DNA from 4 places in the Streptomyces sp. BBFR102 genome. Region 1 is predicted to be linked to each of the others. Evidence: riboswitches for the same ligand, from Rfam matches in the RefSeq annotation. Region 1 holds a riboswitch; each other region holds the start of a gene.
What was found. A riboswitch is a leader RNA that binds a small molecule or an ion and turns the genes downstream of it on or off. The one in region 1 is predicted to bind cyclic di-AMP.
Positions count from the first base shown of each region.

Region 2: another riboswitch for cyclic di-AMP. It lies ahead of ACSLIC_RS11950 (M23 family metallopeptidase); the one in region 1 lies ahead of ACSLIC_RS16745 (transglycosylase family protein).
Region 3: another riboswitch for cyclic di-AMP. It lies ahead of ACSLIC_RS23425 (peptidoglycan DD-metalloendopeptidase family protein); the one in region 1 lies ahead of ACSLIC_RS16745 (transglycosylase family protein).
Region 4: another riboswitch for cyclic di-AMP. It lies ahead of ACSLIC_RS09065 (NlpC/P60 family protein); the one in region 1 lies ahead of ACSLIC_RS16745 (transglycosylase family protein).

Region 1 covers NZ_CP195757.1:3,720,631-3,728,248, reverse strand. The annotation lists gene ACSLIC_RS16765 (Ppx/GppA phosphatase family protein) at 1-50, opposite strand, end outside; gene ACSLIC_RS16760 (DUF501 domain-containing protein) at 47-619, opposite strand; gene ACSLIC_RS16755 (FtsB family cell division protein) at 644-1,153, opposite strand; gene eno (phosphopyruvate hydratase) at 1,328-2,614, opposite strand; gene ACSLIC_RS16745 (transglycosylase family protein) at 3,092-3,778, opposite strand; cyclic di-AMP (ydaO/yuaA leader) riboswitch at 3,784-3,973, opposite strand; gene ACSLIC_RS16740 (transglycosylase family protein) at 4,149-5,132, opposite strand; gene ACSLIC_RS16735 (cytochrome P450 family protein) at 5,262-6,578, opposite strand; gene ACSLIC_RS16730 (nucleoside triphosphate pyrophosphohydrolase) at 6,612-7,601, opposite strand.
Region 2 covers NZ_CP195757.1:2,694,858-2,702,475, forward strand. The annotation lists gene ACSLIC_RS11940 (PrsW family intramembrane metalloprotease) at 1-1,035, shown strand, start outside; gene ACSLIC_RS11945 (aldo/keto reductase) at 1,069-2,013, opposite strand; gene ACSLIC_RS11950 (M23 family metallopeptidase) at 2,337-3,404, opposite strand; cyclic di-AMP (ydaO/yuaA leader) riboswitch at 3,416-3,552, opposite strand; gene ACSLIC_RS11955 (PP2C family protein-serine/threonine phosphatase) at 3,811-4,983, opposite strand; tRNA gene ACSLIC_RS11960 (tRNA-Met) at 5,179-5,252, opposite strand; gene ACSLIC_RS11965 (TerD family protein) at 5,930-6,505, opposite strand; gene ACSLIC_RS11970 (ATP-dependent Clp protease ATP-binding subunit) at 6,864-7,618, shown strand, end outside.
Region 3 covers NZ_CP195757.1:5,294,273-5,301,890, forward strand. The annotation lists gene ACSLIC_RS23405 (DUF5107 domain-containing protein) at 1-358, shown strand, start outside; gene ACSLIC_RS23410 (VOC family protein) at 366-722, opposite strand; gene ACSLIC_RS23415 (helix-turn-helix transcriptional regulator) at 1,273-2,226, opposite strand; gene ACSLIC_RS23420 (epoxide hydrolase family protein) at 2,290-3,447, shown strand; gene ACSLIC_RS23425 (peptidoglycan DD-metalloendopeptidase family protein) at 3,902-4,846, opposite strand; cyclic di-AMP (ydaO/yuaA leader) riboswitch at 4,848-5,028, opposite strand; partial or broken gene ACSLIC_RS23430 (SAM-dependent methyltransferase) at 5,438-5,890, opposite strand; gene ACSLIC_RS23435 (bifunctional phosphatase PAP2/diacylglycerol kinase family protein) at 5,919-7,442, opposite strand; gene ACSLIC_RS23440 (TIGR03086 family metal-binding protein) at 7,565-7,618, shown strand, end outside.
Region 4 covers NZ_CP195757.1:2,032,859-2,040,476, forward strand. The annotation lists gene pcrA (DNA helicase PcrA) at 1-1,570, opposite strand, end outside; cyclic di-AMP (ydaO/yuaA leader) riboswitch at 1,865-2,044, shown strand; gene ACSLIC_RS09065 (NlpC/P60 family protein) at 2,053-3,228, shown strand; gene ACSLIC_RS09070 (hypothetical protein) at 3,339-3,692, opposite strand; gene ACSLIC_RS09075 (hypothetical protein) at 3,740-3,874, opposite strand; gene ACSLIC_RS09080 (NlpC/P60 family protein) at 4,145-5,239, shown strand; gene ACSLIC_RS09085 (SCO4225 family membrane protein) at 5,252-5,584, opposite strand; gene ACSLIC_RS09090 (PI-PLC domain-containing protein) at 5,677-6,639, opposite strand; gene ACSLIC_RS09095 (hypothetical protein) at 6,745-6,882, shown strand; gene ACSLIC_RS09100 (eCIS core domain-containing protein) at 7,273-7,618, shown strand, end outside.

The DNA of each region.
Region 1 (7,618 bases):
CGGATGGAGTTGGTGCCGCAGTCGATCGCGGCGACGCGACGGGCGCTCACCGGCCCTCCCCCGCGGCCTCGCCGGCGCCGGAAGCGGCTGCCGGTCCGGCGGTCTGCGGCAGCGTCACGCAGGAGCCCTTGCGCCACCACTCGGGGAGCATGGCGAGCGCCTCGTCGCCGAGCGGGTTGACGCCGGGGCCGGCCGCCAGCGAGTGGGCGACCAGGACGTGCAGGCACTTCACCCGGTCCGGCATGCCGCCGGCGGAGGGGAAGTCCTTCAACTCCTCGATCTCGTCGCGGCGCTTGATGTAGTCCTCGTGGGCGGCCCGGTAGGCGGCGGCCAGTTCCGGGTCGGTGGCCAGCCGCTCGGTCATCTCCCTCATCACGCCGTTGGCCTCCAGCGTGCCGATGGCCGAGGCGGCGCGCGGGCACGTCAGGTAGTACAGCGTGGGGAAGGGCGTGCCGTCCTCCAGGCGGGGCGCGGTCTCGACGACGTCGGGCTGGCCGCAGGGGCAGCGGTGCGCGATGGCGCGCAGGCCGCGTGGCGGACGGCCCAGCTGCTGCTGGAAGGCGTCGACGTCGGCGGCGGTCGGCTCGGTGCGCGGGGTGGGCGGCGGGGGCGTGTCCATGGCGGGGTCAGGTCTCTCGGTCGTTCACTCGGTGGCGGGGCGGATGGGGCGGGGCCCGGCGGCCTGGTCGGCGCGGTCGACACCGTCCAGGAGGTTGGTGTACCAGGGCCGGGTGGCGGCCGTGCGGTCGGTGCGGCTCGGTTCTGCCGCGTCCGGGTCGATCATGGTGTAGCCGGTCTCGCCGGGGCGTACGTAGTGCAGGCGCTCGCGGATGCGCTGCTCGGCGTAGCGGTCGTCCGTCCAGCGGGCCTTCTCGTCGCGCAGCTGCTCGACCTTGGCGCGGTGGGCCTCCCGCTCGCGCTGGAGGTCGGTGATCTCGGCGCGCTGGGAGACGTACTGCCGCATCGGGTAGGCGAGGGCGACGATCAGGGAGCAGAGGACGAGGGCGAGGAGGGCGGCGCGACCGGTGAGGCGGGAGCGGCGGGCCTGGCGGCGGTTCTGCGAGCGGTAGACGCGGGCGGCGGTCTGCTCGCCGAGCACCCTGAGTCTGGTCGCGGTGGAGAAGCGGTCCGCACCGCTCTTCTTCCCGGCCATGCCCGCCTCCCCTCGGCCGCGCGCCGTGCGCGGCCGCTGTGCCCGTCCGTCAGGTGTCCGCCGCTCGCACGCTCTGCTGGTCCTCGCCCGCACGTGCCCGCGTCCCCGCCCACGGTACGGGACCGTGGGCGGGGACGCGGGGAGGCCGGGGGTGGCCGTCGGCGGCCCGCCGGATCAGCCCTTGAAGCGCGGGAAGGCGCTGCGGCCGGCGTAGACCGCGGCGTCGTCGAGGATCTCCTCGATGCGCAGGAGCTGGTTGTACTTGGCGACGCGCTCGGAGCGGGCCGGGGCGCCGGTCTTGATCTGGCCGCAGTTGGTGGCGACCGCGAGGTCGGCGATGGTGACGTCCTCGGTCTCGCCGGAGCGGTGGCTCATCATGCACTTGAAGCCGTTGCGCTGGGCCAGCTCGACGGCGTCCAGGGTCTCGGTGAGCGAGCCGATCTGGTTGACCTTGACGAGCAGGGCGTTGGCCGACTTCTCCTCGATGCCGCGGGCGAGGCGCTCGGGGTTGGTGACGAACAGGTCGTCGCCGACGAGCTGGACCTTGTCGCCGAGCTTCTCGGTGATGACGTTCCAGCCGGCCCAGTCGTCCTCGAACAGCGGGTCCTCGATGGAGACCAGCGGGTACGCGGCGACGAGCTCCTCGTAGTACTCGGTCATCTCGGCGGCCGAGCGGGTCTTGCCCTCGAACTCGTAGCCGCCGTCCTTGTAGAACTCGGAGGCGGCGACGTCCAGGGCGAGCGCGATGTCCTTGCCGGGGACGTAGCCGGCCTCCTTGACGGCCTCCAGGATGAGGTCGAGGGCGGCGCGGTTGGAGTCGAGGTTCGGGGCGAAGCCGCCCTCGTCGCCGAGGCCGGTGGCCAGGCCCTTGCTCTTCAGGACCTTCTTCAGCGTGTGGTAGACCTCGGTGCCCCAGCGCAGGGCCTCGGAGAAGGACTCCGCGCCGATCGGGGCGATCATGAACTCCTGGATGTCCACGTTGGAGTCGGCGTGCGAGCCGCCGTTCAGGATGTTCATCATCGGCACCGGGAGCAGGTGCGCGTTGGGGCCGCCGAGGTAGCGGAAGAGCGGCAGGTCGCTGGCCTCGGAGGCGGCGTGGGCGACGGCGAGGGAGACGCCGAGGATGGCGTTGGCGCCGAGCGAGCCCTTGTTGTCGGTGGCGTCCAGGTCGAACATGGCCTGGTCGATGAGGCGCTGCTCGGTGGCGTCGTAGCCGACGAGCTCCGGGCCGATCTGCTCGATGACGGCGAGGACGGCCTTCTCGACACCCTTGCCCTGGTAGCGGTTGGGGTCACCGTCACGCAGTTCGATGGCCTCGAAGGCTCCGGTGGAGGCGCCGGACGGCACGGCCGCGCGGCCGGTGCTGCCGTCGTCGAGGCCGACCTCGACCTCGACGGTGGGGTTGCCTCGGGAGTCCAGGATTTCCCGGGCTACGACGACGTCGATGGACGGCACGAGCATCTCCTTCTGGGATGTGACGCGGGTCGGCCTTCGGTCGGCCGTTCGCTCCAGAGCCTATCCGGCGGCCGGCCCCATTCCGGCGTCGCGCCCGGACGCCGGGACGAAAAGAGCCCCGTACGGGGCGAAACCGTACGCGACCGCCCATTCCTACTTACCGGTAACGACCGCGGCCGGGCGACGGGGAGGGAAACGGGGAAGCCCCGTCCCGACGCGCTGAGGGGGGAGTCACGCATCGGGACGGGGCTGTCGGTGGGGGGCGGGGTCAGTCCCTCACCCCGCAGACCCGTGGGGGGGGGAGCGCCGGGGGCGGGGAGGCCCGTGGGGAGCCTTCTCACCCCGCCTCCCGGGAGCGGCTTCGGGAGCCGAAGGGGCGCGTCGTCGCCCAGACGCCCGTCGCGCGCGGGCCGCGAGGCGGTTGAGCACGTCGGGCGGCTCGGCGACGACACCCAGCACCCCGGGGGCGAGCGAAGCGCGCGATCAGGAGAGGTGGAGCTGCTGGCCCGGGAAGATCAGGTCGGCGTCCTCGACGATGTCCTTGTTCAGCTCGAAGAGCTTCTTCCAGCCGCCGTCGACGTTCTCGTCCTTCGCGATCTGGCTGAGGGTGTCGCCCTTGACGACCTCGTACTCGCCGTCACCCTTGGCGACAGTCTCGCCGGTGGGGGTCTCGACGGTCTCCTCGGCCGGGGCGGTCCGCTGCTCGCTGCGGTCGGCGCGCGGCTCGGGGCGCTCGGGGGCGGCCTGCTCGGCCGGCTCCTCGGCGGGCTTCTCGGCCTCGGCGCCGCCGCCGTTGTACGCGGCGTTGCTCAGGCCGGTGCCGCAGTTGGGCCAGGCGCCCTTGCCCTGGCCGGCCAGGACCTTCTCGGCCACGGCTATCTGCTGCTCCTTGGTGGCCTGGTGGGCGCTGGAGGCGTAGGCGGTGCCACCGAAGGCGGCCCAGGTGGAGGGCGTGAACTGGAGCCCGCCGTAGAAGCCGTTGCCGGTGTTGATGGACCAGTTGCCGCCGGACTCGCACTGGGCGACGGCGTCCCACTCGGAGGCCGTGGCGGCGGAGGCCGAGCCGGTCGCGACGAGCGGCGCGGCGACGGCGAGGCCGGCGACACCGGCGAGCGACAGGATGCGGGTGACCTTGGAGGGACGGCGGTGCTTGGCCTTGTTGGTCAGCATGAAGGGAATCTCCTCACCGACGCCTACGAGGTGAGCTGTCGGGTTCGGGCCGGATGAGTGCCCGGCCGCGCGTCCCTGTCCGGAACGCGCGGCTTCACCCCGAGCCGCCCCGGCCACCCGCCCCGCTGGGGAGCGAACGGCCGGTGCGGCGGCAAACCTTGGGTCCCCCGCTCCTGTCTACGGCGCTTGCGCGACGACTGTCCCAGGCGGCCGTCGACAGGATTCGGCGTAACGACCGCTGGAGCCCGCCAGTGGCGAGCGGCACGACCGTAAGCACGGCCGACGGCAGATTCCAAAGACGATCAGGGGGTCTGAGATCCATGTCTCACTTCCCCCGATTCGGACATTCCCGCCCGAACTGGCGCCCGATTCAGTCCTTTTCGGCCTTCGGGTCCGATCCGAGATCAAGGGCCTGACCGGGCAGGATGCGGTCCGCGTCGTCGCCGACGACCTCCTTGTTCGCCTCGTACAGCGCGGGCCATCCGCCGTCCACCTCGTGGAGCCAGGCGATGACGGAGAGGCTGTCGCCCTCCTTCACGGTGTACGAGCCGGAAGCGTCGGGCGCGTCGCCGCGCTCCCCCCGCGAGGCGTGCCGCCCGGAGCCCTCGCGCCCCTCACCGGAGCCCGGCTCGGCCTCGGCGCCGCCCCGGTGGCGTCCGCCGCCGGAGTCCTCCCCCTCGCCGGGGGTCGCGGAGGGGGTGTCCGAGGGGGTCCCGGCGCGGTCGCCACGTCCCTCCGCGGCCCCCTCTCCGGGGATCGGGGTCGGCGAACCCTCAGGGATGGAGGTCGGCTCGGCGGAGGGGGTGGACGACTTCCCGTCACCCTTCTCCCCCTTCTCCTCCTTGTCGGCCTTGTCCTCGTTGTCTGCGTCGGACCCCTCGCCGCCCTTGCCGTCCTCCTGCTCGGCGGGCGAGGTCGGGGAGGCGGAGGGGGTGCCGCTGTCGCCGGGGACGCCCGGGTTCACCTCGGCGGTGCCGCCGCCCTGCTGGAGCCCGATCGCGGGGGCGCAGGTGGCCCAGGCGGCGGTGCCCTCGGCGTCGAGGACGCGCTCGGCCACCACGATCTGCTGGGAGCGGCTGGCGAGGTCGGCGGAGGGCGCGTAGCTGAGGCCGCCGTGGCGCTCCCAGAGTTCCTGGGTGACCTGGAGGCCGCCGTAGTAGCCGTTGCCGGCGTTGGCGCTCCAGGCGCCACCGCTCTCGCATTCGGCGAGCCGGTCCCACGTGGCGGTGTCGGCCGCGCTGGCCGAACCGGCGCCGAGCAGGGGGATGGCGATGGCCGAACCGGTCACCCCGGCCGCGACGACGAAGGCGGGAGCCTGTCGGGGGCGTCGGTGACGTCCGTTCCCGGAGAGCATGCGGTTGCCTTTCGCGTGACGACTGCTGACCGGCGCCCCGCTCGGTGGCGGCGGGGCTTCCGGTTGGCGCCGAAGGTAGCGGCTGTCGAACGTTCGTCACAAGTCGATGCAGCGGAGATCACGCCGACATCACATTCCTGATGTCTCGTCAGTTCCGGCGTCCGGAGGGCGCGGCTCGCGCACCTGCTTCCCGGGCCCGGCCGGCTCCGGGGTGAACTCGACCGGCAGGGTGCGCAGTCCCCGCATGATGAGTCCGCCGCGCCAGCGCAGGTCGTCGGGTGCGGCGCCGAGCCGCAGGTCCGGAAGGCGCGTCAGCAGGGTCGCGAGAGCGGCCTTGCCCTCCAGTCGGGCCAGCGGGGCGCCGATGCAGTAGTGGATGCCGTGGCCGTAGCCGAGGTGCTGGTTGTCGGTGCGGGCGAGGTCGAGCCGGCCGGGGTCCCGGAAGCGTTCGGGGTCGCGGTCGGCGGCGGCCAGGACGACCAGGACCGGGTCCCCGGCGGCGATGTCGGCCCCGCCGATCCGCAGCGGCTCGGTGGCGTACCGCCAGGTGGCCATCTCCACCGGGCCGTCGTACCGCAGGAGTTCCTCGATGCCGGTGTCGAGCAGCGCCTCGTCGCCGTCGGCGAGGGCCCGCTGGAGGCGGGCGCGTTCGGCGGGGTTGCGGAGCAGGGCCAGGGTGCCGTTGCCGATCAGGTTGACGGTCGTCTCGAAGCCGGCGAAGAGGAGCACGAAGCACATGGCGGCGGCCTCCTCCTCGGTGAGGTGCTCGCCGTGGTCGCTGGCGCGGATCAGGCCGGAGATCAGGTCGTCGCCGAGGTCGGCCCGTTTGCGGTGGATCAGCTCGGCGAGGTAGTTCCGTATCTTCTTCACCGAGCGGGCGACGCCGCCGCGCGGCCCGCCGCCGTGCCGGATCATCATCCCGGCCCAGTCGCGGAAGTCGTCCTGGTCCTCGCGCGGGACGCCGAGCAGGTCGCAGATGGCGTAGATGGGCAGCGGGAAGGCGAACTCGTGGATGAGGTCGGCCTCGCCGCGCCCGGCGAAGCCGTCGATGAGCCCGTCGGTCAGCTCCTGCACCCGGGGCGCGAACCGGGCGACGCGGCGCGGGGTGAACGCCTTCGACACCAGGCGGCGCAGCCGGGTGTGGTCCGGCGGGTCGATGTTGAGCAGGTGCGTCATCAGTCCGGCGCTGCGCTCGCCGGGGATGCCGGTGCGGCTGCGCCCGGCGTCGTCGGCGGCGTGGTGCGCCGGGTTCTTGCTGAGCCGGGGGTCGGCGAGGGTCTGCCGGGCGTCCGCGTACCGCGTGACCAGCCACGCCTCCACGCCGCTGGGCAGCCGGGTCTTGTGGACCGGCTCGTGGGTGCGCAGCCAGGCGTAGGCGGGGTACGGGTCGGCGGCGAACTCCCAGCCGAAGAGTGCGGGACGCCCGGCTGCCTGGGTTTCGCTCATGGTCCGACCGTATCGGGGGCCCGGCGGGGCGGCTCAGTGCCCCTCGGCCGCCCGGATGGCCTCGCGGTAGCGCCGGGCGCTCTCGCGCAGGGCGGCCTCGGGGTCGGCGCCCTGCCGTTCGGTCTCGACGGCGAGGGCGAGCAGGGCGGGGCCGGGCCCGGGGCCCTCGGGGAGCGGCACGTTCAGCCCGGCGGCCCGGGCACGGGAGGCGAGCTTGGCGGCGAGGGCCAGGGCGGGCTGGGCGACGGGCACGCCGTCGGTGACCGAGGTGCGCTCCTTCTCCTCCCCCTTCACCCGCAGCCAGTGGGCGCGGACTTCCTGCGGTGTCTCGGCGACGGCGTCCCCGAAGACGTGCGGGTGGCGGCGGACCAGCTTGTCGATGAGGGCGGCGGCCACGTCGTCGATGGAGAACGGCCCGCCGTCCCCTTCCTCGTCGCCGGCCGCCGGTCGGCCGTCCTCGGCGATCCGGGCGTGGAAGACGACCTGGAGCAGCACGTCGCCCAGTTCCTCCCGCAGGGCGTCGCGGTCGCCCTCCTCGATGGCCTCGATGAGTTCGAACGCCTCCTCCATGGCGTACGTGGCGAGCCCTTCGTGGGTCTGCCCGGACGACCAGGGGCACTCCTCGCGGATGCGGTCCATGACCTGGACGAGGTCGATCAGGCGGGCGCCCGGGAGGTCGTAGGCACCGGGGAGCAGTTCCAGATCGGGCATGGCGACGCGGCCGGACCCGGCGAGGCGGGAGAGGGCGTCGGTCAGTCGGCGGTCGCCCTCGCCGGACTGGACGAGGACGGCGGTGCGCCCGCCGGCGAGGAAGTCGACCAGGTCGGCCGCGTCCGGGATGGCCGCGATCTCGACCTCGACGCCCGCCTCCCGCAGGTAGGGCAGCTGCGGGTGGGCCGGGTCGGCGCAGAGCACCCGGTCGGCCTGGTGCAGGGCCTGCCAGGCGGGCCAGGAGAGCTGGCCGGGGGCCACCCGGTGGCTGGTGGTGAGCAGGACGAGGCGGCCGGGGCTGGGTGCGTTCACGCCTCGAACGTAACGCA
Region 2 (7,618 bases), 1.0 Mb from region 1:
GCCACTTATGTGGCCCCCGTCGTCGAGGAGTCGGCCAAGGCGGTCTCCGTACTCCTGATCTTCCTCTTCCGCAGGCAGCACTTCCGCGGCCTGCTGGACGGCGCGGTCACGGCCGGTCTCACCGGCGTCGGCTTCGCCTTCACCGAGAACATCCTCTATCTCGGGAACGCCTTCGGCCGCGACCAGTTGAGCGGTGACAGCGGCATGGCCTCGGTCACCGCCGCCACCTTCTTCGTACGGATCGTGCTGTCGCCCTTCGCCCACCCGCTCTTCACCCTGCTCACCGGGATCGGCTTCGGCCTGGCCGCCCGCACCCTCAGCCGCCATCGCCTGCGCCGGGCCCTCCTGCCGCTGGGCGGCCTGCTGCTCTCCATGGGTATGCACGGCCTGTGGAACGGCTCGGCCACCCTGATGGGCCCCTTCGGCTTCGTCATCGTCTACGCGCTGGTGATGGTTCCGGTCTTCGGCCTCTCCGTCTGGCTGCTGGTGTGGGCCCGCGCCGACGTGCTGCGCGGCGTCCGCGCCCATCTCCCCGCGTACGTGGCGGCGGGCTGGCTCGCCCCGGCCGAGCCGACCGCCCTCGGCACGATGAACGGCCGTCACCTCGCCCGCGACCACGCCCGACGCGCCGGAGGCCGCGAGGCGGTGCGCGCCCTCGCCGCCTACCAGCGCGACGCCACCACTCTGGCCCTGCTGCGCCGCCGCGGCGAGCGGGGCCGGGCCGAGCCGGACTTCGTCGAGCGCGAGCGCGCCCTGCTCGCCTCCCTCTGGGAGCGCAGGGAGGCGATCCGCCCGGCCCAGCTGCACGCCGCCCGCCTGCTGGCGCCCCCGCCGCCCGCGATGTGGCTGCCGCCCCAGCACGGGGGCTGGGGCTGGGGTGGTCCGTACGGACCTCCGGGCAGGGGCGGGGCTGCCTGGGGCGCGCCGTGGCAGGGGCCGACCGCGGCGGGGTGGGGGCCCGCATCTGCCGGACCCCCGGCGCCGCAGCCGTGGCCGTACGCGGCCCCGCCGCACATACCCCCGCAGCACCGGTAGCCGAGGCCGCCTCCCGGGAGGCTGCGGTCGGGTTCAGGCCGAGGCGACCGTGAGCAGGCTCAGTTCCTCGTCGGTCAGCGTGAGGTCGGCGACGGCCAGCAGCGCCGGGAGCTGTTCCACGGTGCGGGCACTGGCGCTCGGCGCGGCCACGGTCGGGCGTGCGGCGAGCCAGGCGAGGGCGACCGACGCCACCTCGACACCGTGCGCCTCGGCGACGGTGTCCAGGGCGGCCAGGACCTTCTGGCCGCGCTCGGTGGCCAGGAGCTGCCCGGCACCTGCGGCGCGGGGGCTCTCCACGGTGGTGCCCGGGCGGTACTTGCCCGTCAGGAAGCCGGCGGCTAGGGCGTAGTACGGCACCACCGCCAGGCCCGCACGCGACGCGACCTGCTGGAGGCGGCCTTCATAGGTGTCCCGGGAGACGAGGTTGTAGTGGGGCTGGAGCGCGACGTACCGGGCCAGGCCCTCGCGGTCGGCGAAGTCGAGGGATTCCTGGAGGCGTTCGGGGCTGATGTTGGAGGCGGCCACGGCGCGCACCTTGCCGGCCTTCACCAGGTCGTCGAGGGCGGTGACGATCTCCTCGACCGGCACCGACGGGTCGTCGAAGTGGGTGTAGTACAGGTCGATCCGGTCGGTGCCGAGCCGCCGGAGCGACTCCTCGGCCGCCGCCTTCACGTTGGCGGCGGAGAGCCCCTTGAACTGGGGGTGGCCGCCGACCTTGGTGGCCACGACGATCTCGTCACGGTGGCCACGGGAGGCGAGCCACTTGCCGATCACGGCCTCGGACTCACCGCCCTTGTTCCCCGGCACCCAGGAGGAGTACGTGTCCGCGCTGTCGAGGAAGTTGCCGCCCGCGGCGGCGTAGGCGTCGAGGACGGCGAAGGACTGCGCCTCGTCCGCGGTCCAGCCGAAGACGTTGCCGCCGAGGGCCAGCGGAAAGACGTCGAGATCAGAGTTGCCGAGAGGACGGAGAGAGGTCATGGGGAGATCAACAAACGAGCCGGTCCGCCCATTCCTGGTGCAGCCGCATCCGGAGGGGACGCGCGGGTGGTGTGGAGACGAACAGGTCCGGCGGCCCTGACGTCGGGGGGTAGCCGTCAGGACCGCCGGAGTTCAGCCCGGCCGCTGCGGGACGCGGTCGCCCCGCAGCGGCCGGTGAGTCACGCAGAAGGAGCGCAGGAGACGCGGGAAGGGACCAGCTCGGAGGATGTGGACACACCGGCTGTGAACCGTGCCGGGGTGAAGCGACAGGCGGGCGCCCGTGCCCCGTTCAGACCTCGGGGAGGCGCCCGCCCGTCGGCACGTCAGATGTTGAGGCCCTTGCTCCGCAGCCAGCTGAGCGGGTCGACGCCGTCGCCGCCGCCCGGGTGGATCTCCAGATGGAGGTGGGGCCCGGTGACGTTGCCGGTGGCGCCGACGCGGCCGATCACGTCGCCGGTGGTGACCTTCTGACCGGCGCTGACCGACATCGACGACTGGTGGGAGTACCAGAGTTCGGTGCCGTCCTCCAGCTCCAGGATGGTCCGGTAGCCGTACGATCCGGCCCAGCCCGCTTCCTTGATGGTGCCGGAGTGGATCGCCTTCAGCGGGGTCCCGGTGGGAGCGGCGAAGTCGAGTCCGGTGTGGTAGCCGGAGGACCACATGGTGCCGCTCTGGCCGTAGGTCGAGGTCAGGGTGTACGAGGTGGTGGGGAGCGAGAAGCTGGCGGCGAGCTTGGCGAGGCGCTCGGCCTCCTCCTTCTTCCGCTTCTTCTCGGCCTTCTCCCGCTCCGCCTCGGCCAGCTTCTTCTCGGCGGCCTCCTGGACCTTCGCGGCCTCAGCGGCGGCCTGCGCGGCGGCGGCCTGCTCGGCGGCGTGGGCCGCGCTCTGGTCGGCCTGGTCCTGCTGGTGCTCGGCCTGCTGGATGATGCGGGCCCGCAGCGCCTCGCCGGCATCGGTGGTGCCCTGCTCGACGTCGGCGACGGTGACTCCGGCGCCGGTGAGCGGGCTGGCCGCCACCTGCGTGTCGGACTCCGCGTCGGAGCCCAGCAGCGTGCCGACGCCCGGCAGCGAGTCGACCTCGGGGAGGGACGCCTTGACGGACGAGAGGTCGGGGAGGGAGATGGAGACGGGGGGCTTCTCCTTGGCGGTGGCGATACCGCCGGCGCCCACCGCGGCGATCACGCCGACACCGAGGACGGTGGAGGAGCGGGCCAGGCCGCCGCCGCGCTGCTTCGCGACACGGTGTCGGCCACGGACGGGGCGGATGGACTCCTCGGTGGGATTCCATTCCTCCCAGGGCCCCCCGGCGGGTCCGTAGGCCGTGGGACCGGTGACCGGTTCCTCGTCGTTCGGCACGAACAGGGCCTCAGGGGCAGGACGGTTCGACGCCACGCGGGCGCTCTCCTTTCCTTCCTTCTCGCCTACCGGGTTAGCTGACGGGTTCGGAGCAGGAAGGTCTCCTACGGGCGCCTCGAAAGGCGTCCGATTCACCCCAAGGAGTGGTTCCCCGGTTCCCTACGGGATTCGGCGCGTGCGCGCGGAGCCGTCTCGGGTGACGGCCGGGACAACCGCGCTGCGTTATCGAACGTTAATAGACACCCACCCCGGATTCCAAGCTGTTCCAGGTGATCGTTGGACTCCGGGGCCTGGACGTACCGGGGCACCGGGGGGCGGAGTCGGGCGAGTTGACTGCCCCGAACCACCGCATCCACACCTGACGGTGTGTCAGTTGTTATGCGGGGAGCGTCCGTTCACTCACTCTCGGTGACCTGCCCGGCGACGTGCCGCGGCGGGCGCCTCAGGGCCGCCGGAGCGCGAGCAGCGCCATGTCGTCCTGCGGACCGCCGCCGGTGTGCGCGCCGACCTCCCGGGAGAGGGCCTCCAGGAGATGGCCGGGCGTCTCGAAGCGACGGCCCGTCAGCCGTGTCACCGGGTCGTAGAAGACTCCGCGCCCATCCCGCGCCTCCGTCAGGCCGTCGGTGAAGAGCAGCAGGGTGGCGCCGGGCGGGAACGGCACCGCGTCCGAACGGTCCGGCCAGACCCCGAGATCGCCCATACCGAGCGGCAGCGCCGGCTGGGTCGGCACCAGGGCCCGTACGTTTCCGTCGCCGTGGAGCACCAGCGGCTCAGGGTGGCCCCGGTTGACCGTGCGGACGACCGACTGCCCGGGCGGGATCTCCGCCAGCAGCGCGGTGGTGAACCCCTCGAACTGGTCCAGCCCCTCCCGCCGCACCCCCTCGCGGGCGAGGGCGCGTTCGAGCCGCTGGGCGACCCTCTCCAGGCTCGGCTCCTGCTCGGCGGCCTCCCGGAACGCGCCGATCACCACGGCGACCGCCTCCACCGCGCCGAGCCCCTTGCCGCGTACGTCGCCGACGAGCGACCGCACCCCGTACGGAGTCTCCTGCACGGCGTAGAGGTCGCCGCCGATGAGCGCGTCGGCCTGGGCCGCCTCGTAGCGGGCGGCGACGTCGAAGCCGCCGATGCGTTCGGCGGGGATGGGCAGCACGGCGCGCTGGGCGGCCTCGGCGATGTTGCGCGCACTGGCGAGTTCCTCTCCGCTGCGGATGACCAGGCGGTTGCTGAGCACCGCGAGGAGGGCGCAGGTCAGGATGGTGAGCAGCTCGGTGGTCGAGACCACCCCGCCCAGGGTCGCGGTCTGCCACTGGAGCAGGCCCACGACGCCCAGCGCGGCGCCCCCGGTCAGCAAGGTGCCGAAGAGCGAGAAGAACGGCGCGGCGATCAGCGGCGCCGCGGCGTAGAGCGGGCTGGCGCTGAAACGCGGCGGCGTGGCCTCGTCGAAGACGATCCCCGCGACGATCAGCGCCGCGGGCAGCAGCCGCACCAGCATTCGGGACCTGCTCCTCGTGCGGCCGTCGCCGAGAAGACCCCGGCGGGCCGCGCCCCGCTCGGCGGGAGGTGCCTCGGCGGCCGGGCGGCCCGTCTCCTTCTCCGCTTCGCCGCGTTTCCCCACCAGCCTGTCTCCTGATTTATCGGCCGGCCCCCGGTCGGCCCGGCCCGGACACGCACGCTCCCGCGCCGGCGCTTCCCCCCATGCTTCCGCCGGCCCCGTGCAACGGCGACCGGACAGCGCCGAACGAGTACCGGGACCACGCACACACGACGAAGGCCCGGACTCCTCGAAAGGAATCCGGGCCTTGGCCTTCAGTAGCGGGGACAGGATTTGAACCTGCGACCTCTGGGTTATGAGCCCAGCGAGCTACCGAGCTGCTCCACCCCGCGTCGGTAAGACCAACTGTACGCCATCTGGGAGGCCCCTCGCGCCACCCCTCGCTCCGGGCTCCCCGGGCCCGCCGCCATCCGGCGACGACAGCACGGACGGCCGGACGGCAGCGGGCCGCCCGGCCGGTCCGCCGCCGGCGTCCGCCTGCGGCCCGGGCAAGGGCGGTCACGGCCAGCGCGATCTGGCTTCCCCGTTCGGCCCAGCCGACGCCCCTGATCCCGGCGAGACCGGACCGGCCGGAGACGAAGACGCCGATGTGCATCCCCCACGATGCCGACGACGGTCAGCGGCAGCCGACACGCTGGCGGCCGGGGACGACCACGCGCCCCAGGACTCCGATGGCGACGCCGGTGCCGATCGCACCGATGGGCCCGCCATTCCTGTGGGCCACGCCGCTCGTTTCCGCCGTGCCGAGCCTGGCGGACCGTTGGCGAGCATGTCCCCCGCGCCGCGACGGGCCAGTCCCGCACCGGCCGGAATCAGGCGATCCGCGGCCTCGCCGGACTCTGGGTGGTGCGCGCAGGGCGCGTGGGACACCGGGCGTACGCCTCTCGCAGCCACGGCAACACCCCTCCCCGCGCCCACCAGGAGCACGGAGAAGGGGTCGCGGAGAGCCCGTCGCCCGCCCGGGGGATTGGGTTGCCGGCCGGGCGACGGGTGTTCGGGGGGGGGTGGGTCAGACGTTGACGCCGAAGTCCTGGGCGATCCCGGCCAGGCCCGAGGCGTATCCCTGGCCGACCGCGCGGAACTTCCACTCGGCGCCGTGCCGGTAGAGCTCGCCGAAGACCATGGCGGTTTCGGTGGAGGCGTCCTCCGTCAGGTCGTACCGCGCGATCTCGGCGCCGCCCGCCTGGTTCACCACGCGGATGAAGGCGTTCCGGACCTGGCCGAAGCTCTGACCGCGGGACTCCGCTTCGTGGATGGAGACGGGGAAGACGATGCGGGTGACCTGCGGCGGGACCGCCGCGAGGTCGACCTTCACGGCCTCGTCGTCGCCGTCACCCTCGCCGGTGAGGTTGTCACCGGTGTGCTCGACGGAGCCGTCGGGGCTGGTCAGGTTGTTGTAGAAGACGAAGTGCCGGTCGGAGACGACCTTGCCGGACTCGTCGCAGAGCAGGGCGCTGGCGTCCAGGTCGTAGTCGTTGCCGGTCGTCGTGCGGACGTCCCAGCCGAGCCCGACAAGGACCGCGGTCAGCCCGGGAGCTTCCTTGCTGAGAGAGACATTGCCGCCCTTGGCCAGGGAAACGCCCATGGTCTTCTCCTTCTGCGGTTCGTCCTGCGTGCTGGTGCCGGGTCCCGCACCGCGGCGCCGTACTGCCCCGGGTGCGGGCGGGGAGCGGCGGCCGGACCGGAGGGCCGGCCGCGTGTCGTCGTACGACTCGCAGCCGCCACGCCTGCGCCGGGCGCCGTGGGTGGCGGCGCCGACGCCGTCGAATCTACCTCATCTCTACACGCATGTAGAAGCAGTCCCGGGTGCCCTCGCCTTCCTGCCGCGGCCCGCACGTCCTCTCTGCCCAACAGGCGCATCCCGTCACCCTTTGTTCTAGTGGGAAAAGTCGCCAATCGACGGAAGAGCCATCAGCCAGCGAACCTCCGCGGAGGCACCCACCATGTCGTTGTCGTCCTTCGGGTCCTTCGGGGGCCCGGGCCCCGACCCCTTCTCCGATCTGCTGAACCGCTTCTTCGGGATGACTCCCGGCGCCTCCCCGCCCGCCGTCCAGCGGGTCCCCATCGGCCGGCTGCTCACCGATTCGGCCCGTGACCTGCTCGGCCGCGCCACCGCCAAGGCCGAGGAGGACGGCTCCGAGGACCTCGACACGGAGCACCTGCTGTGGGCGTGCACCCAGGTCGAGCCCTCCCGCTCGCTGCTGGCGCGGGCCGGCGTCGACCCGGACAAGCTCGCGACCGCCGTCGCGCAGGTGCTGCCGGGCGAGAGCCGGACCCCGTCCGCCGAACCGGGGCTCACCCCAGCGGCCAAGCGCGTCCTCATCGCGGCGCACGCCCGCTCGCAGGCGGCCGACGTCTCGTACATCGGGCCGGAACACGTCCTCGGAGCGCTGCTGGACGACCCGAACTCCGGCGCGGGACGCTTCCTCCAGGCGCAGGGCACAGACCCCGGCGCGCTCTCACGGCGTGCGGACGCGACAGCGCGCTCCGAGGGCACGCCGGCCTCGGGCAAGCCCGACAGTGAGACGCCGACGCTCGACGAGTACGGCCGCGACCTGACCGCCGAGGCCAAGGCGGGCAAGCTCGACCCGGTGGTGGGCCGGGCCGACGAGATCGAGCAGACCATCGAGATCCTCTCCCGCCGCTCGAAGAACAACCCGGTGCTCATCGGCGAGCCCGGCGTCGGCAAGACCGCGAT
Region 3 (7,618 bases), 1.6 Mb from region 1:
AGCCGGTGAGGACCCTGCCGACGAACCTTCCCCGCTGATCGCGGCGCTGGTCCGGGAGGCCGTCCCGGCGCTGCTCGCGGCGGACCGGCCGGGGACGGCCCGCGAGGCGTACGGGCGGCTGCACCCCGCGACCCGCGCCCGGGGCCGCTTCCGGCTCCTGGAGGCACAGTTGCTGCTGGCCGAGGGGGAGCGCGAGGCCGCGCTCGCCGTGTTCACCGGCGGGTTCGAGGTGGCAGACCTGCGTGAGGGCGACGAGGTGCTGAGCGAGACCTGGGCCCGTCTCAGCGGTGAACCCCTGCCCGCCGCCTACGACTTCCGGATGCGGCCCGCCGGGCAGGAGCGGGCCGCCGGCGACTGAGCGCCCATCAGGCGGCGGCGCCGAGCCGGTCCGCGTACTCGAAGACCGAACCGTCCGGGTGCATCGCGACCAGGGTGCGCCCGGCCGGGGTCGCCACCGGGCCCGCGATCACCGCCGCGCCGGAGGCGGCGAGGACCTGGCCGGTCTGCTCCACGTCGGCCACGGCGATGGTCGCGGCGACCTTCCGCAGCACGTCCAGGTCGGCCTTGGGCCCGCTCATCAGCAGGAAGCAGCCGACGGCGGCGACGGAGACCCCGCCCTGCTGGTGCCGCATCGCCCGGCTGCCCGCCAGCCGCTCGTAGAACGGCACCGCCGCCTCCAGATCCTCGACGCAGATCCGCAGTGTGGTCCCCAGGATTTCCACGCTTCACCCATTCCTGACGCTCCGGCCCGCGCGCTCGCGGTTGGCCTCGCCGCGCGGCGCCGGGCGGAGGAAGATCCCAAGCCCTCGCGACGCCCTCATGATGGCACGCCACGCCCGTACCGTCAGGTCCCTCTCGGAGTACCGACTCAGGGACGCTGTACAAGAGTTCGCCGAGTCCGGCGATGGTCTGTCCACCCGCGTCGTGGACCTGGGCCGAGTGGGGATGTCGGGGGCGTCCGGCTTCGGCTGGTGCTCTTCGGTCTCCCCATGGTCCCGGCAGCCGCCATGCCCTGACGGATGGGCAGCGGCAGGAGTCCGGCCGCGCACTCGGCGCACGTGGCCAGGACGGTGAAGAGCATCCTGCCTTGAGGACGGTGGGGCCGAAGCCGGTGCCGCCCAGAGAGACGGACGCCCCGGGACGCCCGCAGGTGATTTCCCGCGAAGGCGCGGACGTGGGGGTGATCGTCGGTGCGACGACGAGGTCGAAGGCAGGGGGCCGCGATGTCGCGGTCCGGGGTCGGCGGGGACGAGGCGGTCGGCGCGGGCGGCGTCAGGTGCGTGTCGCCGCTGTGAGTCGGGCCGCGATCTCCCGTAGGTGTACCACCAGTTCGGGTGGCTCGTGCACGGTGAACGGCGTGGCCAGCAGGCCCAGCCACAGGGCCAGTTCGTCCAGGGAGTGCGCGCCGGCCGTCACCGTGCAGGACTGCGCGTCGCGTGGCTCGATGGTCGCCGCGGCGGCGGGCATGCGCTCTTGTACCCGGGCTGCCGGGGCGTGGACGGTGACGCGTGCCTGGTGGCGGTAGGGGGCGGTGGACAAGGCGCGGGAGGCGTAGTCGGCGAGGTCGGGAGCGGGGGCCTGACGGGGCGTGAAGCGGGGGCCGTTGGGGGTACGCAGGGTCAGACGGTCGACGCGGAAGGTGCGCCAGTCGGCGCGCGCGGTGTCGTAGGCGAGGAGGTACCAGCGGTGCCCGGAGAACACCAGGCGGTGCGGCTCGGCCTCGCGGCGGGTTCCGGTGGCGTCATGGGCGCGGTAGTGGAAGCGCAGGGTCTCGTGGTCCCGGCAGGCCGCCGCGATCGCCGTCAGGGTGTCCGGCGCGACCGTCGGCCCGGCCTGCGCCAGTGGCACCGTCACCGACTGGAGCGCGTGCACACGGTGCCGGAGACGGGACGGCAGGACGCCTTCGAGCTTGGCCAGTGCGCGTACGGAGGACTCGGCGATCCCGGCAACGGTTCCGCCCGCGGCCGTACGCAGGCCCACGGCGACCGCCACCGCTTCCTCGTCGTCGAGCAGCAGCGGCGGTAGTCGCGTCCCGGCGCCGAGCCGGTAGCCGGCTGTCCCGGCACTGGAGTGCACGGGGTAGCCCAGTGTGCGCAGCCGGTCAACGTCCCGGCGCACCGTACGTGGTGTCACGCCGAGCCGTTCGGCGAGTTCCGTGCCGGACCAGTCGCGGTGGCTCTGGAGGAGGGACAGCAGTGTCAGAAGGCGCGCCGAGGTTTCCCGCATGACGGGCAGTCTCCCTCGCACCTAGGACCGTATCTGTCCTGACCCGCCCGTAGCGTTCTTCCCATGAACAGCCTGGCGAGCACCGACCCCTCCATCCGCCCCTTCCGCATCGACATCCCGCAGGCCGATCTGGATGACCTGTGCGAGCGGTTGGCGCGCACCCGCTGGCCCGACGAACTCTCCGGCGTCGGCTGGTCCTACGGCGTCCCGGTCACCTACGCGAGGGAACTCGCCGAGTACTGGCGCTCCGGCTTCGACTGGCGCGCGCAGGAGGCCGCGCTCAACCGGTTCGACCAGTTCACCACCGAGATCGACGGGCAGCACGTCCACTTCCTGCACGTGAGGTCCCCCGAGCCCGACGCACTGCCGTTGATCATCACGCACGGCTGGCCGGGCTCGATCGCCGAGTTCATGAAGATCATGGGCCCGCTCACCGACCCGCGGGCCCATGGCGGCGATCCCGCCGACGCGTTCCACGTCGTCGCTCCGTCCATCCCGGGGTTCGGGTTCTCCGGGCCGACCACCCAGCCGGGCTGGGATCTGCACCGGGTCGCGCGAGCCTGGGCGGAGCTGATGCGGCGCCTGGGCTACGAACGTTATGGCGCCCAGGGCGGCGACAGCGGTGCCGTGATCTCGCCCGAACTCGGCCGTGTCGCCCCCGGGAACGTCGCCGGGGTGCACGTCAACGGCGGACTGGGCTTTCCGACCGGCGACCCGGCGGAGTCCGACGGATTGTCGCCGGTAGAGCTGGAGCGGCTCGGGCAGTACCAGGACCAGGACGGCAGCGGCTATGCGATCATCCAGGCCACCCGTCCGCAGACCGTCGCGTTCGGCCTGACCGACTCGCCGGCCGCACAGCTGGCGTGGATCGCGGAGAAGTTCAAGGAGTGGACCGACCCCGCCCGCGAGCTTCCCGAGGAAGCTGTCGACCGGGACCAGTTGCTCACCGACGTGAGCATCTACTGGCTGACCGGCACCGCCGCCTCCTCGGCCCGGCTGTACAAGGAGAGCGCGAAGTCCTGGGGCTCGGCCGTCTCCGCGTCCCCGGTGCCCCACGGCGTCGCTGTCTTCCCCGGGGACCCCGGAGTGCGTCGTATCGCCGAACGAGAGCACAACGTGACGCACTGGTCGGAGTTCGACCGCGGCGGCCACTTCCCCGCGATGGAGGCCCCCGACCTGCTCCTCGATGACATCCGGGCGTTCTTCCGGACGGTCCGCTGAACCGCCACCGCCCGAGGAGCCGGAGATCTGCCGCCCTCGCCTGAAGCGTGGTGCAGAAGGCCGGGAGCGGAGCGCTCCCCTTGCGGTCGAGGGCTGGACCGGTACGGGCGGGAGACCTTCACCGCGTTGCGGACGGGCCAGTTCAGGCAGTTGCGAGGAACTGGCCGCCTGACGGTCCCCGCGCCCTTCCTGCTCGGGGAGCGCGGCGCCCCGCGCGACACGCGGGAGGTGGCCGCACGCGTCGGCGCGCTGGTGGGCCGTGCCGAGGTGGAGATCGTGCCCGGCGCGGGCCACGCGCTGCCGACGGGCCGGCCCGCTCCGGTCGTTGATCCTCGGGACGGCCGGGCGGTAGCGACCGGCGGCACGCGCGCGGCCGGGGGCCGGGCCGGGGCGGTGTGCCCCGGTCCGGCCCCCGGCCGGCGGTGAGGAGAGGACCCGGCGGTGCCGGGAGGTGTCAGACGGAGACGCCGTGACCGCGCAGGTAGGCCAGCGGGTCGATGTCCGAGCCGTAGCCCGGGCCGGTGCGGACCTCGAAGTGGAGGTGCGGTCCGGTGGAGTTGCCGGTCGATCCGGAGAGGCCGATCTGCTGGCCGGCCGAGACGGTCTGGCCGGACGAGACCGAGAGCGACGACATGTGGGCGTACTGGGAGTACTTGCCGTCGGCGTGCTTGATGACGACCTCGTTGCCGTACGAGCCGCTCCAGCCGGCGGAGACGACGGTGCCCGCGCCGACGGCCTTGACGGAGGTGCCCGAGGAGGCGGAGAAGTCGACACCGGTGTGGTAACCGGAGGACCAGCTGCCGCCGGAGGCGCGGTAGGCGGTGGACGGGGAGGAGTCGACCGGGCGGACCCAGCCGGTGGAGGCGGCGGGCTGCTCGGCCTGCTCGGCCTGCGGCTTCGCCGGGGCGGCCGGCTGCGGCGCCGTCTCGGTCTTCTTCGCGGTGGAGGCGCTGGTGTCGGCCTTGGGCGCGGCCTGCTTCGGCGCGCTCTGCGGCTTGGCCGGGGCGGACTTCGGGGCCTCGGCGACGGTGCCGTCCACCGAGAGCTTCATGCCCGGGAGGATGAGGTCCGGGTTCGAGCCGACGACCTTGCGGTTGTCCTGGTAGAGCTGCTCCCAGCCACCGTCGACGTGCTGTGCGGCGGCGATCTTGGCCAGGTAGTCGCCGACGACGACCTCGTAGGTCTTGGTGTCGGCGGAGGCGTTCTTCGGCGCCTGCTGCTGAGCTGCGGCGACGGCCTGCTGGACGGCGACGGACTCCGGCGCCGACTTCTCGGCGGCCTGTGCGTGGGCGGCGCCCATCAGCGGCAGGGCCAGGGCGGCGCTGCCCGAGCCGGCGACGGCCAGCGTGCGGGCTATGCGCATGGTCCTGGTACGGCGGTGCTTCCCCTTGGCGGGCATGAAGGTTCCTCTCCGGCGCCTGCGAGGTGAGCTGTCGGGTTCGGGCTGGAGCTGCCCGGCCGCGCCGTGTGGCGCGGCTTCACCCCTAGCCGGGGGGCCGGTGGCGTGCGCGGTGCGCTGCTCCGGTTCCGGCGGCTTACCTGGGTCCCCCGCTCCTGCCGTGGAAGGGTCGATGTGGGATACCGGACGGCGGCAGGATTAGGCGGTCCATCCGGAATGACGGTGACCGTAGACGAGCCGGGCTCCCGGGAACAAGCAGCGTCGGCGCCCTGGAAGTCGCTTTCTTGATCCTTTGTTCCGGAGGTGGTCACCCTCCGTAGATTCGTGATCTTTCCGGGCGTGGCGGGTGCTGCGCCCCGGCCGGTGGTGGCTGCCACGGACCGTGACCGCTATGACGCTGCTCACGAGGCGGGCTCAACGGCGCCCGGCGTGGCGGCAATTGGCGCATATGGGGGTGGATGCCCTATATGTCCGTAAGGAGGGGTGTCGGTCGGCAGGGTGGGTAGGCCGGATGGGGCGCGGCGCCCGCCCCGCACGAGGGTGACGCTGTGTCACCCCGGCCGGGTGTGGACTCGCGGCCCGCTCCGCTCGGGCGCGGCAGAGCAGCTCCCCGTGGAGCACCGCGGACCAGCTGTCGGGGGCCGCCGCCCACCGACGCCAGGCCGCCGCGATCCGCTCCAGTCCGGCCTGGTCCGCCTCCCCGAGGCCGACCGCCCGCGTCGCGTACCCGGAGGCCGTCGCCCGGTCCGCCCCACCAGGCCCGCTCCGCCTCGTCGGCGTAGCACCAGGCGGAGGCGGCCGCCGTGAGGCCGTTGAACCCGGCCTCACGCGCCCACGCCCGCAGCCGCCGGCCCGCGACCCGCTCGCCCGCGCCACGGACCGGTACGGCTCCAGCCACGCGTCGAGTCCGGGGCGCGCCGGGTGCCAGGTCGTCGCCGCGCAGTCCGCGTTGCGCACGGCGACCAGGCGCCCGGCGCACACCCGGCGCATCTCGCGCGGGGCGCCCACCGGATCGCCGGGGTGCTGCGGCAGCCGGTGGGCGTGGGCGCCTCCCGTGCGCGGGGTCGCCGGATCAGAGCGACAGCGGCCGGTACACCCGCAGTCCCTCGTGGAGCTTGTCCAGCTCCAGGCTCGGACCCGCGTCGCTCACCTCGCCGTCGAAGGCGAGCGGCGTTCCCGGGCTGATCCCGCCGATCCGCAGCCGCTGCACCCGCACCGCCGCGTGGAACGGCGAGCGGGACAGCGGGCCCGCCAGCGCCGCGGCCACGAGCCGGAACCCCGGCCCGCGCCCGCCGTGCACCGCGCGGACGTCCAGCAGGCCGTCGGCCAGATCCACCCGTCGCCCGCCCGTCAGCCCCATCCGGCGGTAGGTGCAGTTGCCCGCGAACAGCAGCCACAGCGGGCGCCGCTCACCCTGGACCACCGCCTCCAGCGGATGGTCCCGGCGCCGCACCCGCACCGCCGCCACCACGTCCGCGAGCCGCCCGCCGACCCGGCCCGACCAGCGCTCCCGCTCCCGGACCAGCTCCGGGTAGACCCCCAGACTGAAGGTGTTGAGGAAGTGCCCGGTCCGCTCGCCGGAACGGAAGCGGCCCACGTCCACCGCGACCGCGTCGCCCGCCTCCACCGCCCGGCACAGCTCCTTCGGGTCCTCCATCCCGAGGTCGTACGCGAAGTGGTTGAGGGTGCCGCCCGGCAGCACCGCCAGCGGCAGCCCGTGCCGCAGAGCCACCCCGGCCGCCGCGTTGACCGAACCGTCGCCGCCGCAGATGCCGAGGGCCAGCGCACCTTCCGCCGCCTTCTCCAGCTCCGCCACCAGCCCCTCGCCCTCGCACTCCACCACCTCGGCCTCCGGCAGCAGCTCCCGCAGCACCCGCGCCTTGTCGGGGGTGCCGGCGCCCTGGTTCACCACCATGACCAGGCCGTGGCCCCGGGGCAGCGCCGGTACGTCCACCAGCGGGCGCCCGGGGGAGGGGAGCTGGTCCCGGGTCGGCGCCAGGCCGCGTACGGCGAAGGCGGCACCCGCGCCCAGTGCCGCCCCGGCCAGCACGTCACCGGGGTAGTGCGCACCGGTGTGGACGCGGGAGGCGGCGACCGCCGCCGCCAGCGGGGCCACCGCCGCGCCCAGGCCCCGGGACTCCATCGCCACCCCCGTCGCGAAGGCCGCCGCCGACGCCGCGTGGCCCGACGGGAAGGAGGAGGTGATCGGCTGCCGCTTCAGCTGCCGTATCAGCGGCACCGACTCCAGCCCCGGGCGCCGCCGCCGCACCGTCCGCTTGCCGAGGGTGTTGATGGTGGCCGAGGCCAGGGCGAGCGAGGCCAGCCCCCGCACCGCCGCCCGGCGGGCGCGCGGCGAACCGGTCACCGCGAGCCCCGCCGCGACCGCGCCCCAGAGCAGGCCGTGGTCGGCGCTCCGGCTCAGCTTCGGCAGCACCCGGTCGGCACCGGGCCAGCGGCGCGCCGCGACCGCCTCGAAGACGGTGCGGTCCAGCGCGACCAGCCGGTCGGCCGACGAAGCCGGGGGCCAGGCGCGCGCACGGCGGGCACCCGGGGGGCGCCACCGGGTGGGCAGGGGGTTCACAGGGTCAGGACGCATGCGGCACGGGTACCCCCGTGCGCGCCGATCACCCGCACCGGCGCGCGAGCCGGGCCGTGTCCGTCACCGGAACGGACGCCCGCCCCCGGCGAACGCGCCCCAACGGGGTGAGGATGGACCCCATGTCCTCCTCCGGCCCGTCGGGCGCAGACCCCGAGACGAGTACCCCCGGTCAC
Region 4 (7,618 bases), 1.7 Mb from region 1:
CGCGCTGCGCGAGGGCGTCGATCATCGCCTCGGCGCGGTCGCCGATGCCGCGCTTGGGGGTGTTGAGGATGCGGCGCAGGGAGACGCTGTCCTCCGGGTTGGCGAGGACGCGCAGGTAGGCGAGGACGTCGCGGACCTCCTTGCGCTCGTAGAAGCGGACGCCGCCGACGACCTTGTAGGGCAGGCCGACCCGGATGAAGATCTCCTCGAAGACCCGGGACTGGGCGTTGGTGCGGTAGAAGACCGCGATGTCGCCCGCCTTGGCGTCGCCCGCGTCGGTCAGCCGGTCGATCTCCTCGGCGACGAACTGGGCCTCGTCGTGCTCGGTGTCCGCGACGTACCCCGTGATCCCGGCGCCGGCCCCGGCGTCGGTCCAGAGGTTCTTCGGGCGGCGGTTCTCGTTCCGCTCGATGACGGCGTTGGCCGCGGTGAGGATGGTCTGGGTGGAGCGGTAGTTCCGCTCCAGCAGGATCGTGGTGGCGTTCGGGTAGTCCTCCTCGAACTGGAGGATGTTGCGGATGGTGGCGCCGCGGAAGGCGTAGATCGACTGGTCGGCGTCGCCCACCACGCACAGCTCGGCCGGTTCGGGGGCCGGGTGGAGCGGGTCGTGGTCGGACTCGGCCCCCTCGGGGACGTCCGCCGGGCGGTCGGCCGGGGTGCCGACCAACTCCCTGATCAGGGAGTACTGGGCGTGGTTGGTGTCCTGGTACTCGTCGACCAGGACGTGCCGGAAGCGGCGCCGGTAGTGGTCGGCGACCTCCGGGAACGCCTGGAGCAGGTGGACCGTCGTCATGATGATGTCGTCGAAGTCCAGCGCGTTGGCCTCGCGCAGCCGCGACTGGTACATCGTGTACGCCTGCGCCAGCGTCTTCTCGAACCCGTCGGCCGCCCGGGCCGCGAAGTCCTCCGGGTCGACCAGCTCGTTCTTCAGGTTCGAGACCTTGGCCGTGAACGCCTTCGGCGGGAAGCGCTTCGGGTCGAGGTCGAGGTCGCGGCAGACCAGGGCCATCAGCCGCTTGGAGTCGGCCGCGTCGTAGATCGAGAACGACGAGGTGAAGCCGAGGTGCTTCGACTCGCGGCGCAGGATGCGCACGCAGGCGCTGTGGAAGGTGGAGACCCACATGGCGCCCGCGCGCGGGCCGACCAGTTCCTCGACGCGCTCCTTCATCTCGCCCGCGGCCTTGTTGGTGAAGGTGATCGCGAGGATCTGGCCGGGGTGCACGCCGCGCTCGCCGAGCAGGTGGGCGATGCGGTGGGTGAGGACCCGGGTCTTGCCGGAACCGGCTCCGGCCACGATGAGCAGCGGCGACCCGCTGTGGACGACGGCGGCACGCTGCTCGTCGTTGAGTCCGTCGAGCAGGGCGGCCGGGTCGACTGCGGGACGGGGGGCGCCGTCCCGGTAGTAGGCGTCCCGGTCCGCGGGCGCGTCGAACTTCCCGCCGAACAGGTCGGCGGGGATCTCCTCCGGCGCCTCCTCCTCGGGCGGGGGCGGCGGCTCGTCCCCGAGCCGGGCGGAGGGCGCCGAGGACTGGAGGTCGGCCAGGAAGCTGTCGTCAAAGAGGCTGCTCATCGCCTACCGAGTCTAGGCCGCCCCGCCGACAACCGGGCCGGCCTTCCTGGGACCGGAGCCCTGGCCGCGGAGAACGTGACGTACCGGACACGGGTGCGGCTCCAGACGATGTGCGCCAGGTCACCGCGGTGACCGTCCGAGCCCGCCTTTCGACCGTTCACCGACAAGATAACGAAAACGTATCGGGCATATCGCACATCAACCTTCACAGGCACCACACGAGTTGGCTAGCGTGCTGGCCGGGTCGGTTCGTCCCCCACCGGCGACTCGCGCCGGAGCGCACCGCCCCCTGCCGAATCCGGTACGCCCCCCCCACGGGCCCCGGAGCCGGGGACCCACCGCGCACCACCGGGGTGAATCGGTACCCGCCACGGACCAGGCCCGTATTCGGGGCCCGCCCGTCCGGAACCGTAGGGCAGCCTTCCGTCCGCCCGAACCCGACAGCTGACCCGGCAGGCGGTCCACGGAAGGAGTCGCACGTCTTGGCGTCGCATCGCAAGCCTCGTGCCCCGCGCAACCGCACCGCCGGTGCCCTCGGCCTCACCACCGCCGCCCTCACCTCGGTGGCCCTGCTGTCGCAGACCGCGCAGGCGGCCCCGCAACGGCCGGCGGCCAAGCCCTCCCTGGAGGAGGTGCAGAACAAGGTGGACCGGCTCTACCGCGAGGCCGGCACGGCGACCCAGAAGTACAACGCGGCCCAGGAGCGGACCCGGACCCAGCGCGCCGAGGTCGACAAGCTGCTGGACGGCGTCGCCGAGCGGGCCGACAAGCTGAACGCTGCCCGTGGCGAGCTGGGTGCCTTCGCCGCCGCCCAGTACCGCAGCGGCGGCCTCTCCGAGACCGCCACCCTGCTGCTCGCCGACGACCCGCAGAGCTGGTTCGACCAGAGCCAGCTGATGAACCGCCTCACCCAGCGCCAGAAGGTGGTCATCGACGACTACCAGGCCCAGCAGGCCGAGGCGGGCCGCGAACGCGCCAAGGCCGCACGCCAGCTGGAGAGCCTCACCGAGTCGCAGCGCGCCCTCAAGGACAGCAAGCGCGAGGTGCAGGGCAAGCTCACCGAGGCCCGCACCCTGCTCTCCGAGCTGACCGCCGAGGAGAAGGCCCGGCTCGCCGAGATCGAGCGGAGGAAGCAGGCCGCGGCGGAGCGCAAGGCGAAGGAGCGCGCCGCGGAGGAGGCGGCCGAGCGCGAGGCCCGGGAGGCGGCCGAGGAGAAGGAGCGCGAGGAGTCCGGCTCGGGCTCCGGGTCGGGTTCCGGCACGGGCACCGGCTCCGGCGGCGGCTCCACGGCACCCGACTCCTCGTACGCGGCCAAGGCCGGGAAGGTCATCGCCTTCGCCCGCGCCCAGATGGGCAAGCCGTACGTGTGGGGCGCGGCCGGCCCCGACTCCTTCGACTGCTCCGGCCTCACCCAGGCCGCCTGGAAGACCGCCGGCATCTCGCTGCCGCGCACCACCTGGGACCAGGTCGGCGTCGGCCAGAAGGTCTCCGTGGACGCCGCCCAACCCGGTGACCTGGTCTTCTTCTACGACGACATCAGCCACGTCGGCATCTACATCGGCGGCGGCGAGATGATCCACGCCCCGAAGCCCGGCGCCGATGTCCGGGTCGAGTCGATCTACTACATGCCGATCCACAGCGTGGTGCGGCCGGCCTGACCGGCCCGCGCGACGGCGAAGGCCGGGCTCCTCCCCGTCGCTCGACGGTGGGGGAACCCGGCCTTCGCCGTGTGTGCAGCGGCCCGCGCGGTGCCCGGTGGGCGGCGGGGTCAGGTCCAGACGGTGGCGATGAAGATGTTGAGGACGGTCAGGCCGCCGACGGCGGCGAAGACGCCCTTGCCGACCTTCTCGTCGTCGCGTTTCACGTAGACCAGGGCGAGGATCACGATGAGGACCAGCAGCTTGATGCCGATCTTCATGTGGTTGAGGGTGCCGCCGTCCATCTCGCGCAGACCGACCAGGATGATGCCGGTCACGAGCATGGTGAGGGCGCCGTGGAGCATGGCGGGGATGAAGCGGGCCGTACCCGCACCGATCGCCTTCATCTGGGTGAGGAAGCCACCCAGGAGTGCGGCGATGCCGATGATGTGCAGGCCGACGAACACATTGATGAGAACGTCCATGGCTCGCACCCTAACGAGGCCCCCGGCACCCCCGGCGCACCAGGGTCCTACCCGCCGAGACGGCGGTGGTCCACGGGCAGGGGCCCACGGCTGAGCACCGTGCGGACGTCGCGGACGGGACCGATGGCGAGGATCTCGTCGAGCAGCACCTGCTCGTAGGGCGGGAGCGGGAGGCGGGCCATTCGGTCACGGGCTCCCGGCAGATGGCGCAGAGGTGGCGGGGAAGTGGTCGCAAGCGGTCGGGGAGCGGTTCCGGGCGGATGTTTGCGGACAATCCGGCACCGGGCCGTGACATCCGGGATTAGCTCCTCCCTGGCGCGTCCGGCAGTCGGCATAGTCCACAGGCACCGGCCGCGCCACCGAGACGGCCCGGCGAAACCCGCTCCCCCTGTGCGGGCTCCGCCAGGGCCCGGCTCACCCCCCCCCGACCCCGATTGGAAGGACGCGCGGCTGTGGCCTCGCACCGGAAGCCTCGATTCCGCAAGCTGGCGGTGAATCTCCCCGCCCCCGGGCGCCTCACCCCGGGAGCCTCGCTGCGTACCGCCACCGCCACCGCGCTGGCCCTCGCCGGGGCTGCGGGGTCGGTGGTCGCCGGGTCGCCCGTGGCGCAGGCCGCGCCCGACCCGACCCCGGTGCAGGTCAAGGCCGAGGTGGACCGGCTGCACCGGGAGGCCGAGATCGCCACCGAGAAGTACAACGGGGCGAAGGAGGAGGCGGACAAGGGCGAACGCCGCCTCGACCGGCTCCAGGACGAGGCCGCCCGGCGTACCGCCCAGCTCGACCAGGCCCGTACCGCACTCGGCACCACCGCCGCCGCGCAGTACCGCGCGGGCGCGGTCGACCCGTCCGTCGAACTCTTCCTCACCTCGGACCCGGACGGCTACCTCGACCGGGCCGCCCGCGCCGACCGCGCCGCCGGACGCCAGAACGCCCAGATCGCCGGGGTGCGCCAGAAGATGCGCGCCGTCGACCGGTTGCGCGCCGAGGCCGACACCGTCCTGGCCGGGCTGGAGAAGCGCCGCGGCGAACTGCGGACGCACAAGAAGACCGTCACCGGCAAGCTGGCCGAGGCCCGTGCCCTGCTCGCCCGCCTGACCGCCGCCGAACGCGCCGAGGTCACCGGCGAGGACCCGCGCGCCTCCCGCGACCAGGCCCGCCCCGCCACCGCCCCGGCCACCGGCGCGGTCAAGGCCCCCGACTCCCGCGCCGCCCAGGCCATCGCCTTCGCCCGTACCGCCATCGGCAAACCGTACGTCTGGGGCGCCACCGGCCCGAACGCCTTCGACTGCTCGGGCCTGACCCAGGCCGCCTGGCGCGCCGCCGGCGTCTCGCTCCCCCGCACCACCTACACCCAGATCAACGCCGGCCAGCGCGTCTCCCGTGACCAACTCGCCCCCGGCGACCTGGTCTTCTTCCACTCATCGATCAGCCACGTCGGCCTCTACATCGGCAACGGCCAGATGATCCACGCCCCCAACCCGAGCGCCCCGGTCCGCGTCGCCCCGATCAGCGAGATGCCGTTCGCGGGGGCCACCCGGGTGGGGTGAGGCAGCACCGGCTCAGGCGTGGCTCGCGCCCGGCCGGCCGCTTCCACGCGGCGGGTCGGTCAGCCTGCGGTACCCCGCGCCGAGCGCGAGCGCCTGGGCCAGGGCGCCGACGCCGACGCCGACGAAGGGGAGCGGGCCAGGGAGGGAGACGAAGAGGAAAGAGGTCGGGGCGGTGACGAAGAAGCCCCAGACGGCGGCCAGGCTCGCGTCGGCGTGGGGTACCAGGAGCGTGTCCACGGTGATCCAGATCCAGACGGCGGCCACGACGGCCAGGTAGGCGAGGGCGACCGGGTTGAGCAGGGCGCGGCGGACGGTCGTACCGGCGGAGCGCTGGGCGGCAGCCATGTGTGGGTCTCCTGAATACCGTGGTGGGTGGTGTCGGGTCCCACGGTGTCAGGGGCGGGGCGGGACAGCCTGAGTAGAGGTACTCACGCGCGTCATCGGTACGTGTAGGTGTTCAGGGCGTCGACGGCGGACAGGGGGGAGCCGTCGCCGTACTGGTCGACCGCGAGGAAGTTGGGCTTCTTCGCGGCGGCGGGGAGGCAGTGGTTCTCGGCGCGGTCCTGGAGCTTCGCGTTGTCGTTGGCGTAGGTCGGGTACATGGGGACGTCGCGGAAGTGGTTCATCACGAAGAGGCGGCGGAAACCGGGCTCCTCGCGGGTGAGCGGGACGTCGTCCCAGCGGCTGCGGCAGGACCAGTCGGCGTCGCCGATGCCGCCCCCCATCGACCAGTGGTTCTCCACCGTCCAGTCCTTCTGCGCCATGAAGCCGAGGCGGTTCTTGCCGTGGTCCCGGCTGGAGGCGGCGGTGTCGTCGGTGAAGAGGAGCAGGCGGCGGCCGGACGCGCGCAGGGAGCCGACGGTCGGCCAGCCGCTCTCGCGCACCCCGGCGGCGTCGGGGCGGAAGACCTTGCCACCGAGGCGGCCGTCGGGCGCGAGGAGCGTGCCGAGTTCGGCGGTGAGCTGGTCGGCGGTGGTGTAGTCCTCCAGGAAGACGGTGACCACGGCCTCCTGGTCGCGTTCCAGGAAGTCGGCGACCGCGCCGAAGACGGTGGCCGCGTCGGCGTTGGAGCCGCAGGGGTTGAGGACGGGGATGGCGTGGCACATCCGGACGCGGCCGTTCGCGTGGTGCGCGTCCAGCATCAGGGCCCGTACCCCGTCGTCCAGTTGACGGGCGATGCGATGAGGCTGGTTGGGGGCGGCGAGGGCGGACCTCCCCTGGTCCTCGGTGTTGTGCATGGCGTTGTGCGCGGTGAGGAAGGTCAGGTCGGCGAGGGTGGGATCGGCGGGCAGGGGCTCGCGTCCGGCGGCGGACGCCTGGCCGGCGAGCCCGGCGAGCGCCAGGACGAGGGCCGCGGCACCGACCGCGCACCGGCCCGTCAACGTACGGGACGTCCGCACCCCAAGCCCCCTTCGACCGAACTCCGCGCATCAGTAAGCTTGTTGGGAGCCTGGCACAGAACGCGGCATCGGGCCAGGGTGCCGCCGGGGCCTACACTGCCCGCCGTGGCATGCCGCATCAGTGAGCTGGTCATCGACGCCGCCGGCGCCGAACGGCTCGCCCGCTTCCGGACCGAGGCGCCCGGCTACGCCGAGGTCGGCCGGGAGGGCGAGGGGAGCACCGAGACCGGCCCCGCCCGATAGCGCCGTCCAGGCCCCCCCCCGGGCGAGCTTGGCGGCACCCGCCAAGAGTTCGCCCTGAACAAGCGCGATGAACGGTCCCACGCTCGCACCGCGGATGAAGTCGACCGCCTCGCCCCCGTTCCGCAGAGAGAAGTAGTGCCCCCGAGTGCTGTAGCAGGTGACGTGCTCGCCGGCGCTGTCGCGGGCGTAGCCCGAGGGAGGCCCGCTCCACTCCGCACCCGCCGCCGAGTTGACTCTCCGTCAGCTGTCGGGAAACGACCCTGGGCAAGCCTGACGGCGACGGGCCACCCTGAAGCCGCCGATCATGCGCTTGTCGCACTTTCACCGCACTGCCTGAGCCACACTGGCGGGGAACGCACAGCCGATTCGCCCCTGGGAGGCATCCGCGCGATGCGAATGCAAGAGTCCGGCAAGACCCCCGACGAGAGACGACCCGGCCGCCCGGCACGTACCGCGCGGCGGGTCACGAGCGCCCGTACGCCTGCAGCCGCCCACCTCTCCTCGGCGGAGGTGCTGGCCCTACAGCGCAGCGTCGGCAACGGCGCGGTCGTCCAGATGCTGCGCCAGTCCGGACAACTCGGGGCGCAGGCCCCGGAGCAGCAGCACCAGCATGATGGCGGCTGCGGCCACCGGCAGGCCGATGCTGCTGCTCCGGTGCAGCGCTCCGCCGTGCCCGAGGTACTGCGCTCCGGTGGTCGGCCGCTGGACGAGGACACCCGCACCGACATGGAGGGCC